2 regions of the Streptomyces xingningensis genome follow, and region 2 is predicted to be linked to the other one. Evidence: riboswitches for the same ligand, from Rfam matches in the RefSeq annotation. Region 2 holds a riboswitch; the other holds the start of a gene.
What was found. Region 2 has a riboswitch for S-adenosylmethionine ahead of ABCR83_RS21930 (aminotransferase class V-fold PLP-dependent enzyme). Riboswitches for the same ligand answer to the same signal wherever they lie in the genome.
Positions count from the first base shown of each region.

Region 1: linked by a shared signal. The riboswitch ahead of thrC (threonine synthase) and the one ahead of ABCR83_RS21930 (aminotransferase class V-fold PLP-dependent enzyme) in region 2 are both predicted to bind S-adenosylmethionine.

Region 1 is NZ_JBDJPF010000068.1:1,742-7,769, forward strand. Features, by position in the region: gene groL (chaperonin GroEL) at 1-589, opposite strand, end outside; gene ABCR83_RS27410 (cold-shock protein) at 941-1,144, opposite strand; gene ABCR83_RS27415 (MoaD/ThiS family protein) at 1,554-1,829, opposite strand; gene thrC (threonine synthase) at 1,899-3,164, opposite strand; SAM riboswitch class I at 3,182-3,326, opposite strand; gene ABCR83_RS27425 (glucosyl-3-phosphoglycerate synthase) at 3,478-4,479, shown strand; gene ABCR83_RS27430 (alpha,alpha-trehalose-phosphate synthase (UDP-forming)) at 4,521-5,996, shown strand.
Region 2 is NZ_JBDJPF010000044.1:7,585-13,612, reverse strand. Features, by position in the region: gene qcrB (cytochrome bc1 complex cytochrome b subunit) at 1-1,151, shown strand, start outside; gene trpD (anthranilate phosphoribosyltransferase) at 1,288-2,352, shown strand; SAM riboswitch class IV at 2,434-2,551, shown strand; gene ABCR83_RS21930 (aminotransferase class V-fold PLP-dependent enzyme) at 2,710-4,077, shown strand; gene ABCR83_RS21925 (Lrp/AsnC ligand binding domain-containing protein) at 4,083-4,364, opposite strand; gene ABCR83_RS21920 (rhomboid family intramembrane serine protease) at 4,361-5,083, opposite strand; gene ABCR83_RS21915 (hypothetical protein) at 5,230-5,469, shown strand; gene ABCR83_RS21910 (NYN domain-containing protein) at 5,492-6,028, shown strand, end outside.

The DNA of each region.
Region 1 (6,028 bases), on a different contig from region 2:
AGCCCTTGTCGAAGCGCATGCCCTCGGTGAGCTCCAGCTCGAGACCGAAGGTCTGCGACTCCTCGACGGTGATGACGCCTTCCTTGCCGACCTTGTCCATGGCCTCGGCGATGAGCTCGCCGATCTGGGTGTCGGCGGCGGAGATGGAGGCGGTGGAGGCGATCTGCTCCTTGGTCTCCACATCCTTGGCCTGGTCGAGCAGGGCGGTGGAGACGGCCTCGACGGCCTTCTCGATACCGCGCTTCAGGGCCATCGGGTTGGCGCCGGCCGCGACATTGCGCAGGCCCTCGCGGACCAGGGCCTGGGCGAGGACGGTCGCGGTCGTCGTGCCGTCACCGGCGACGTCGTCCGTCTTCTTCGCGACCTCCTTGACCAGCTCGGCGCCGATCTTCTCGTACGGGTCCTCGAGCTCGATCTCCTTGGCGATGGACACACCATCGTTGGTGATCGTGGGGGCGCCCCACTTCTTCTCGAGGACGACGTTCCGGCCCTTGGGGCCGAGGGTGACCTTGACGGCGTCGGCGAGCTGGTTCATCCCGCGCTCGAGACCGCGCCGTGCCTCCTCGTCGAACGCGATGATCTTGGCCATGTGAAGTGGTCCTCCCGGACTGGGGTGGATTGCTCCGGACCGCACCGGCGCCCGCGACGGACGGCCTGCGGGCCTGGTGGTTCCTTGCCCCACCCGGCCTGCGGACCTCACCGACGGTCCAAATCTGTCACTCTCACCCGGAGAGTGCTAAGCCCAATGATTAGCACTCGGCCCCTGAGAGTGCAAGGGCCACTCCGCAGGGGCGCCGATGCGGGGTGCGGCCGGGCGACGGCCGGGGCCCGCGCGGGATCAGGGATGCGCAAGCGGGATCAGGGATGCGTAAGGGGCCCGTACCCACGAGGTACGGGCCCCTCAGCCGAGCCGTAAGACCGATTGGTCGATGCGCCGCGGTCAGGCGGTCACCTTCACCATGTCCGCCTGAGGCCCCTTCTGGCCCTGCGAGATCTCGAACTCGACCCGCTGCCCCTCCTCGAGGGTGCGGTAGCCGTCCATCTGAATCGCGCTGTAGTGGACGAAAACATCCGCACCACCGTCGACCGCGATGAAGCCGTACCCCTTCTCCGCGTTGAACCACTTGACGGTGCCCTGAGCCATGCCTAACTCCCCTATTACTGGCCCTTGCACAGGACCGCACTTCGCGGACCCGGGTCAGACCTCACCCCCCGACAGGAGGGGGTGTGCGCCGGAACGCGTCGACCGCGGCTGAATGTATCTGCACGGATGCCGTCCGCAACAGGTCAGACGGACGAGAAATCGGAGGGCGGCCAATCGGCAACAAACGGCGAACTGGGGTGATTTCAGGGCACGTCGGGCCGGGCACACCCCAACCAACCCGACAATTCACTCGCACTTTTCCCTGGCAACTTGACGGGTTCTCATATGCGTTCGGCACTGACACCGGAGGGGGAACGGCCCAACTGTAGCGCGCCTCAACAGCCGGAATCGCCCCGTCCGCTTCCGGACCGGGGCGATTCCGGTGTTTTTGCAGGGAACTTACGAAACGTCAACCACCCGCGACCGCAGGGATGATGGAGACACCGGCGCCATCCGGGGTCGCCGTGCCCAGGCCGCTCTCGAAGCGCACATCGTCGTCGTCGACATAGACGTTCACAAAGCGGCGGAGTCTGCCCGCCTCGTCGAGGACACGGGCGGCGATGCCGGGGTGGTTGCTCTCCAGCGACTTGATCACCTCGCCGAGGGTGGCCCCCTCGGCGGTGACCTCGGCCCGGCCGGAGGTGTAGGTGCGGAGGATGGTGGGAATGCGGACTGTCACGCTCATGGGGTCGCCTTTGGTTGGGAGTTGGTGGTGACTGTCGGCCGGCCGCGGCCTTCGGAGCTGCCCGCCGGGTCAGAGCCCGGCGGCCCGGAACGCGTCCAGCGTCGGCCGGATCGTCGCCGTGGGCCCCGCCGCGACCGCGTCCAGCGTCTTGAGGCCGTCCCCGGTATTGAGCACGACCGTGGTCAGCGAGGGATCGAGGAGCCCGTCCGCGAGCAGCTTGCGGGTGACTCCGACCGTCACCCCGCCCGCCGTCTCCGCGAAGATCCCCTCCGTCCGGGCCAGCAGCCGGATGGCGTCCACCACCTCGGCGTCGGTCACATCCTCGACCGCCCCGCCGGTGCGCCGGGCGATGTCCAGGACATACGGGCCGTCCGCGGGGTTGCCGATGGCGAGGGACTTGGCGATGGTGTCCGGCTTGACCGGGCGGACGATGTCATGGCCGTCCTTGAACGCCCGCGAAACCGGCGAACAGCCCAGCGCCTGGGCGCCGAAGATCTTGTACGGACGGTCCTCGACCAGCCCCAGCGCGATGAGTTCCCGCAACCCCTTGTCGATCTTCGTCAGTTGTGAGCCCGAGGCGATGGGGATCACGATCTGGTCCGGCAGCCGCCAGCCGAGCTGCTCGCAGATCTCATACGCCAGGGTCTTCGACCCCTCGCCGTAGTACGGACGGAGATTGACGTTGACAAACCCCCAGCCCTCGCCGAGCGGATCGCCGATGAGCTCGGAACAGAAACGGTTCACATCGTCGTAGGTGCCCTCGATGCCGACCAGGTCGCCGCCGTAGACCGCGGCCATGACCACCTTGCCCGTCTCCAGGTCGTGCGGGATGAACACACAGGACTGCAGCCCCGCGCGGGCCGCGGCCGCGCCGACCGCGCCGGCCAGGTTGCCCGTCGAGGAGCAGGAGAGCGTGGTGAAGCCGAAGGCCCGGGCGGCCTCGACGGCGATGGCGACCACCCGGTCCTTGAAGGAGTGCGTGGGGTTGCCGGAGTCGTCCTTGATGTACAGCCCACCGGTCACGCCCAGTTCACGGGCCAGGTTGTCGGCCTTGACCAGCTTGGTGAAGCCGGGGTTGAGGCTGGGCTTGTCCGCAACGTCCTCGGGGACGGGCAGCAGCGGGGCGTAGCGCCAGATGTTCGGCGGACCGGACTCGATCCGGCGGCGCAGCCCCTCCGGGTCGCCGGCCGGCAGCTCATACGCCACCTCCAGCGGGCCGAAGCAGACGGCGCAGGCGAAGACGGGGCCGAGCGGGACGCGCCCGCCGCACTCGCGGCAGGACAGCGCGACGGCGGGACCGAAAGAAATGACGCTTTCAACAGCTTGCACAGCCATGGAGGCGAGGCCCTTTCTCCTCATCTTCCCCGTGGCGCACCTCGCCACGAGACGGAATTGGCACCTTCCCCACCGGGAGCCTCGTGTCTGTGACGAGTTAAACCGGCTGGAGGGTTGCCGGGGCTTCAACGGGCCGTGTCCCTCTGCCCCTCTGGATGAGCGGTATGGCACTGGGCGGGGCCCAGGCGTTTATGCGCGCGGCGACCCCGACATACGACGGCGGTCCGCGTTGTTCAAGACTGTAACCGAAGGCCCGCGCGCTTGAGAGGGCCGTCCGTAACGCGAGATGCATCACAGACGAGGAGTCGTTCACGTGCTGGAAGAGGTGGAGCGCTGGCTGTCCCGGCGGTCCTGGTCGGCAGCCGACCGTCCGCTCGGCCGGCTGCTCGCCGCCAAACGGGACACCGGCACCACCGTCAGTGTGGTGCTGCCCGCGCTCAACGAGGAGGCGACGGTCGGCGCGATCGTGGCCGAGATCCGCCGCGCCCTGATGACCGAGGCCGTGCCCCTGGTGGACGAGCTGGTGGTGCTGGACTCCGGCTCCACCGACCGTACGGCCGAGGCCGCCGCGGCCGCCGGGGCGCGGGTGGTGCCCCGCGACGCCATCCTGCCGCGGCTGCCCGCGCTGCCCGGCAAGGGCGAGGTGCTGTGGCGGTCGCTGCTGGTGACCAGCGGGGACATCGTCTGCTTCATCGACGCCGACCTGCGCGACTTCTCGGCGTCCTTCGTCTCGGGGATCGTCGGCCCGCTGCTGACCGATGACGACGTCGACTTCGTCAAGGCGATGTACGACCGCCCGCTCGGCGCCGGGCCCGGTTCGCCCGCCTCCGGCGCCGAGTTTGATTCGCCCGCCTCCGGCAGGACGGTGGACCAGGGCGGCCGGGTGACCGAGCTGGTGGCCCGTCCGCTGCTCAATCTGCACTGGCCGCAGCTGGCCGGTTTCGTCCAGCCGCTGGGTGGTGAGTACGCGGCCCGCCGCTCGCTGCTGGAGCGGCTGCCGTTCCCCGTGGGGTACGGCGTGGAGCTGGGGCTGCTGGTGGACGCCCTGCACACGGTGGGCCTGGACGCACTGGCCCAGGTGGACGTGGGCGTACGCAAGCACCGCCACCAGGACGCCCGGGCACTCGGCCGGATGGCCGCCGCGATCTACCGCACCGCACAGCTGCGACTGGCCCGCGGACCCTTGGTGCGCCCGGTGCTGACCCAGTTCGAGCGGACGGCGGAGGGCTTCGTTCCGCGCACCTATGCGGTGGACACGGAGGAGCGGCCGCCGATGGCCGGGATACCCGAGTACGCCCGGCATCGCGCGGCGTAAGCGCACGTTTGAGCGGATGACACGGCGGCAAGGCTGGCGTCATGGTTGCTGAGCACATGCAGGCGCACATGCACTCCGCCCCGATCGTGGTGGCCTCCAACCGGGGGCCGGTCTCCTACCGGCTCGCCGAGGACGGCACCCTGACGGCGGGCCGGGGCGGCGGCGGGCTGGTGTCCGGGCTCAGCGCCATCGGCCCGGACTCCGGGGCGGTGTGGGTGTGCGCGGCGCTCGGCGAGGGCGACCGCCGGGCGGCCCGGCGGGCGGGCGGCAGGCTGGACACCACCGACACCGGCGGCCATCTGGTGCGGATGCTGGACATCGCGCCGGAGACCTTCGCCGCGGCCTACAACGGCGTCGCCAACTCCGTGCTGTGGTTCATTCACCACCTGCTCTACCAGACCCCGTTGGAGCCCGTCTTCGACGCCGGCTTCCGGACCCAGTGGGCGGCCTACGAGGCGTACAACGCCGCCTTCGCGGACGCGCTCGCCGAGGAGGCCGCACCGGGCGCGGTGGTGCTGGTGCAGGACTACCATCTGGCCCTGGTTCCGGGGCTGTTGCGCGAGCGGCGGCCGGATCTGCGGATCGGGCACTTCTCGCACACCCCGTGGGCACCCCCGGACTACTACCGCCTGCTGCCCGACGACGTGGCCGAGCAGGTGCTGCGCGGCATCCTGGGCGGGGACCGGGCGGCGTTCCTGACCCGGCGCTGGGCCGAGGCGTTCGCCGACTGCTGTGTGCGGGTGCTGGGCGCGGAACCGGTGCGCGAGGGCGAGGCGACGGCGGCGATCCGCTTCGCGGGGCGCAGCACCCGGCTCGGGGTGCACGGTCTGGGCGCGGACGCGGACTTCCTGCGGGAGCGCGCGCACCGGCCGGACGTGGCGGAGCGGCTGGCGGCGCTGCGGGAGCGGATCGGCCCGGGCCGCAGGACGATCGTGCGGGTGGACCGCACCGAGCTGTCCAAGAACATCGTGCGCGGGCTGTATGCCTACCGGCGGCTGCTGGAGGACCACCCGCGGTGGCGCGGCCGGGTGGTGCACATCGCCTTCGCCTACCCCTCCCGGCAGGACCTGGCGGTCTACCGCGACTACACGGCCCTGGTCGAGCGGGTGGCGGGGGAGATCAACTCGGCCTTCGGCACGGCCGATTGGCTCCCGGTCGACCTGCATGTCAAGGACGACTTCGCACGCTCGCTGGCCGCCTACCGGCTGGCCGACGTGGCCCTGGTCAACCCGATCCGGGACGGCATGAACCTGGTCGCCAAGGAGGTCCCGGTGGTCTCCGACCACGGCTGTGCGCTGGTGCTCTCCCGGGAGGCCGGGGCGGCGGCGGAGCTGGCCGAGGAGGCGCTGCTGGTCAATCCGTACGATGTGGAGGCCACCGCCCGGGCACTGCACGAGGCGCTGCTGATGGAGCCCGCCGAGCGGGCGGACCGCACCAAGCGGCTGGCCGCGGCGGCGACGGCGCTGCCACCGGCCCGGTGGTTCCTGGACCAACTGCGGGCCCTGGAGCGCGGGTAGAGTGCCCGCCGGAGCGCGCGCCCCTCGGCGCC
Region 2 (6,028 bases):
CCGGCTTCACCGGCTACGGCCTGCCGGACGACCTGCTCTCGGGCACCGGTATCCGCATCGCCCAGGGCCTGATCATGTCCATCCCGCTGGTCGGGACGTACATCTCGATGTTCCTGTTCGGCGGGGAGTTCCCGGGCACGGACTTTGTGGCCCGGTTCTACTCGATCCACATCCTGCTGCTGCCGGGCATCATGCTCGGTCTGGTGGTCGCCCACCTGATCCTGGTCGTCTACCACAAGCACACCCAGTACCCCGGCCCCGGCCGGACCGAGAAGAACGTCGTCGGCATGCCGCTGATGCCGGTCTACATGGCCAAGGCGGGAGGCTTCTTCTTCCTGGTCTTCGGCGTGATCGCGGGCATCGCGGCGATCGCCACCATCAACCCGGTCTGGGAACTCGGCCCCTACCGGGCGGATCAGGTCTCCACCAACGCCCAGCCCGACTGGTATCTGGGCATGTCCGAGGGAATCTTCCGGGCCATGCCCGGCTGGGAGATCAATATCGCGGGCCATACGCTCGTCCTGGGCGTGTTCATCCCGCTGCTGGTCTTCGGCCTGGTGCTGACGGCCATGGCCGCCTACCCCTTCATCGAGTCGTGGGTGACCGGCGACAAGCGCGAACACCACCTCTTGGACCGGCCGCGGAACGCCCCGACCCGCACCGCCTTCGGCGTCGCCTGGCTGACCTTGTACGGGGTCGGGCTGATGAACGGCGGCAACGACCTGTGGGCGACGCACTTCCACCTGTCGGTCAACGGCGTCACCTGGTTCGTCCGGATCTCGTTCTTCGTGGCCCCGGTCCTCGCCTTCATCGCCACCCGCCGCATCTGCCTGGGGCTGCAGCGCCGGGACCGGGACAAGGTGCTGCACGGGCGGGAGTCCGGCGTCATCAAGCGCCTGCCGCACGGTGAGTTCGTCGAGGTCCACCAGCCGCTCACGCAGGAGCAGCTGCACACGCTCACCGCGCACGAGCAGCCCAGGCCGCTCGAGCTCGAGCCGGAGGTCGACGAGAACGGCGTCGCCCGCAAGGCCGGTGCCGCGCAGAAGCTGCGGGTGAAGCTCTCCAAGGGCTACTACGGCGAGGGCACCCACATCCCCAAGCCCACCGCGGAGGAATACCAGGAGATCACCAGCGGCCACGGCCACCACTGATCCCCGCACCGATCACTGACAGCTGATCGCCACGGCGAGAGCCCCGTCCATGCTCCGGACGGGGCTCTTTGCCGTCCCGGTCCGTGGATAGGCTGGACGCCATCAGCGGGATGCCCGAATCACAGGAGTGTGGACCATGAACGTTGCGACCCCGGCAGGCGGCGACGGCACGGTGGCCCTCTCCTGGCCGGGCGTGCTGGAGGCGCTGCTGAACCGGGTGGACCTGAGCGCGGACGTCACCGCCTGGGCCATGGACCGGATCATGCGCGGCGAGGCCACCGACGCGCAGATCGCCGGCTTCGCGGTGGGGCTGCGGGCCAAGGGCGAGACGGTCGCCGAGATCTCCGGCCTGGTCCGGACGATGTACCAGCACGCCCAGCTCATCGAGGTGCCGGGCCCCAGCGTGGACATCGTGGGCACCGGCGGCGACGGCGCGAGGACGGTCAACATCTCGACCATGTCCTCGATCGTGGTCGCCGGCACCGGGGCGAAGGTCGTCAAGCACGGCAACCGGGCGGCATCCTCCGCCAGCGGGGCCTCGGATGTGCTGGAGAAGCTGGGCGTCAACCTCGACCTGTCCCCGCGAAGGGTGGCCGAGGTGGCCCAGGAGGCGGGGATCACCTTCTGCTTCGCGGTGCGGTTCCATCCCGCGCTGCGCCATGTGGCGCCCGCCCGGCGCGAGTTGGGCATCCGCACCACCTTCAATGTGCTCGGCCCGCTGACCAACCCGGCGCGGGTGCGGGCCCAGGCCACCGGGGTCGCCGACGCCCGGATGGCGCCGATCCTGGCGGGGGTGCTGGCCGAACGCGGCTCCTCGGCGCTGGTCTTCCGCGGTGACGACGGGCTGGACGAGCTGACCACCACCGCGACTTCGCGGGTGTGGGTGGTCCGGGACGGCGCGGTGCGGGAGGAGGCCTTCGACCCGCGGGAGGTGGGCATCGACCTGGTGCCGGTGGAGGCCCTGCGCGGCGCCGACGCCTCGTACAACGCGGATGTCGCACGGCGGCTGCTGGCCGGGGAGACCGGGCCGGTGCGGGACGCGGTGCTGCTGAACTCGGCCGCGGCGCTGGTCGCCCTGGCGCCCACCGGGGCTTCGCTGCCGGAGCAGATCCGCGCCGGGATGGCGCGGGCGGCGGAGTCGGTCGACTCGGGGGCCGCGAAGCGGGTGTTGGAGCGCTGGGTCGCGGCCAGCAACGGGTGAGGGCTGCACCTCCACCGGGGCGCGGTCCAGGATCCGGACCGCGCCTTGCGCATCAAAGATCGTGTGGCATGATGCTGCACAGGTCACGAGTGACAGCGACACAGGCCCCGGCCCGCTGTCCGGCAACCCTCCTTCCGTGGCGGGGTGCCCCGGGTGATGACCGGGTCGCAGGCAGTGAGGTCTGCGGCAAGCGCGGATCCCTCGCCAGGGATCCTGGTCGTCGAGGGAGTTTCTTCCGTGGTTCAGCGAATGCGCTAGGGCTCTGCCGAGCCCCTTTTCCCGCACCCTTTTCCCTTCCCGCGTCGGCGTGTTGACCGCCGCGCGGTTGAATTCGCCTGCCTGTTACGGGAGTTCGTCATGTCTGTTGCCACCGTCGCCGCCGTTCCCTCGCTCTGCCCGCCGCTGCCCGTGCTCGGCCGGGATGTCCTGGTGCCGCTCGTCACCGGGGGTGAGGTCGGCTATGCGGCACTCGACTACGCGGCCAGCGCGCCGGCCCTCCAGCGGGTGTGGGACGACGTGGCCGCCTACGCCCCGTACTACGGCAGTGTGCACCGGGGCGCGGGATACCTCTCGCAGCTCTCCACCGACCTCTTCGAGAACAGCCGCCGGACCGTCGCGGAGTTCCTCGGCTGCCGTGCCGGGGACCAGGTGGTCTTCACCCGCTCCACCACCGATTCGCTCAATCTGCTGGCATCCGTACTCCCGGCCGGCACCCGGGTGTTCGTCTTCGAGACCGAGCACCATGCCGCGCTGCTGCCCTGGTCGCGGCGGGGTGACACCGAGGTCGGCTACCTCGACGCGCCCCGGACTCCGGGGCAGGCCGTCGAGTCGCTGGAGCGGGCCCTGGCGGTGCGTGACCCCCACCGCCCGGCCCTGGTCTGTGTGACCGGCGCGTCCAATGTGACGGGCGAGCTGTGGCCGGTAAGGGAGTTGGCGGCGGTCGCGCATGCGCATGGTGCCCGGATCGTGCTGGACGCCGCACAGCTGGCGCCGCATCATCCGGTGGACATCGCGGAGTTGGGCGTCGACTGGGTGGCCTTCTCCGGACACAAGCTCTATGCGCCGTTCGGCGCGGGCGTGCTGGCCGGGCGCGCCGACTGGCTGGGGGACGCCGAACCCTATCTGGCGGGCGGCGGCGCGAGCCGCAAGGTCTCCCGGGCCGCCGGGGACGAAGTGCGGGTGGAGTGGCACGACGGTGCCGCCCGGCACGAGGCGGGTTCGCCCAATGTCATCGGTGCCCATGCGGTGGCCTCGGCCTGCCGGGCGCTCACCGAGGCGGGCTTCGACGGCCTGGTCGCCCGCGAGCGGCAGTTGGTGGCGCGGGTGCGGGCCGGGCTGGCCGAGGTGCCGGAGGTCAGGGTGCTCTCGCTGTTCGGCGAGGACGCCCCGAGGGTGGGCGTGCTCTCGTTCGTGGTCGAGGGCTGGAACAGTGCGCACTTCGCGGCGGCGCTCTCCGCGGAGTATGGCATCGGGGTGCGCGACGGGCTGTTCTGCGCCCATCCACTGGTCCGCACGCTGCTGGGCGGCCGTGCCGATGAGCCGGGGGAGTGCGGGGTGCCGGGCGAGGGGCAGTCGCTGAACGCGATCCGGGTCAGCTTCGGCGCCGGGACGCCGGACGAGCACATCGAGCGGTTCCTGCGGGCGGTGCGGGAGCTGGTGCAGGACGGCGCACGCTGGAAGTACCGCACGGAGGGCGGGCGTTGCGTGCCGGTGGACACCCCCTAGTCCGGTCAGTTGTCCAGCCCGATGGCGAAGGCCGCCTCCAGGTCGTGCTGGGAGTAGGTGCGGAACGCGATGTGCGTCTCGGTCGAGACCACCCCGGGGATCTTGCTGATCCGCCCCGGGATGACATCCGCGAGGTCATCGTGCCGGGCCACCCGCACCAGAGCGATCAGATCGTAGGTGCCGGTGACGGAGTAGACCTCGCTGACGCCTTCCAGGGCGGCGATCCGCTCGGCGATCTCGGGGATCCGGTCCACATCCGTCTCGATGAGCACGATCGAAGTGATCACGTCGCTTTGTCTCCTTCGGTGGACCCGGTCGCTCTCCTCACTCTAACCGCACGGGCTCTGACCGCCCACGCGAAGCCGAAGCCCAGCGAGAAGCCGATGACATGGGCCAGATATGCGACGGTGGGCCGGTCGGCCGGGTTGCCGACGCCCGGCCACTGGAGCGCGAACCAGAAGAGCAGCACGGCCCAGGCGGGGAAGCGCAGCGGCAGGAAGAAGAGGAACGGAAAGAGGCTGGTGACCCTGGCCCCGGGGAAGAGATGAAGGAACGCGCCGAGCACCCCGGAGATCGCCCCGGACGCGCCGACCAGGGACTGGGCGGAGTGAGCGTGCGCGGCCGCGTAACCGAGCAGCGCCAGACAGCCGGTGGCGAGGTAGCACAGGGCGAAGGTGGTGTGGCCCAGGCGCTCCTCCGTCATCGCTCCGAAGACCTGGAGGAAGAGCATGTTGCCCAGCAGGTGCAGCCAGTTGCCGTGCACGAACAGTGCGGTGAGCGGGGTGAGGAGGGCGAGGAGCGGGCCGTGCCACAGTTCGTCGGGGACCACTCCCCAGCGTTCGAAGTAGGCGGTCTGCGCGGCGAGCAGCTCGGTCCTGGTGCCGTAGGCGGGGTTGAGGCCGGAGGCCGGGCCGAGGAGGAAGATCACACAGCAGGCGCCGATGAGGGCGTAGGTGACCCATGGGGTGCCACCGGACCGCCCGGCGCGCGCCGCTTTTACGATCATGACCAGATCATGGCGTACCGGGACAACCCGCGCGGAGCGCCTCGCCGGGTGGACCGGCCGGGGCCGGTGCCACCGCGCCGCCCGGCCGTCAGGCCGTAGGGTTACGGGGAGCACTTCGGCACCCCACGAACAGGACGGACGACACCATGGGCGTTCCTCAACCGACGGCCGGGACCCGGTGGCGGTGCGGCCAGTGCGGAAATCTCACGCGGTTCGATGTGACCCGTACGGTCAAGGCCGTGGAATACGTACACCTCGACCTGGCCGGAGAGCCCACGGTGGAGGAACGCGACGTGGTCAGTGAGACGATCGAGTCCGTGCGTTGCCGTTGGTGCAACGTGGTCGACCAGATCGAGCTGGTCGACCGGCCGGGCGCGAGCGCCTGAGGAACGGAGCGATACAGCGGTGGTGGAGCACACGGACGGTGTGGAGGCGGCCGGTGACGCCGGCGGGGCCGACAACGTCAGCGAGGTGCTCGACCGTCCCCTGCCGGAGGGCATCCGGCGCCGGGTGATCGGGCTGGTCGCCGAGGCCTTCGGCGGTCTTACGGTGGCCGAACTCCCGCCGCAGCTGCGGCAGTACGCCCGTTTCACGCCCAGCCGCCGGGCCAAGTTCGCGGGCAATGCGATGGCCGCGGCCGTGGAGGGCGACACCGCCTTCCGCCGGCGGATCTCCGCGCGGCTGCGCGAGACGGGCTCGGAGCTGGCCGAGGCGCTGGACGCCGGATCGCCGCCGGCTGCCGCGGATCCGGAGGACGTGGCGGCCATGGCCTTTGTGCTGCGGCCGGCCGGCTGGGTCAAGCTGGTCACCGCCGCCGGTGAGGAGGCGCAGCGGGCGAGCGCGGAGCGGGCCGGCGAGGAGGCGCAGCGCGAGCTGCGGCAGCTGCGTGCGGAGCTGGCCGGGGCGCGGGCCGAGGCCCGGGCGGATGCCGAGCGTTCCCGGGCC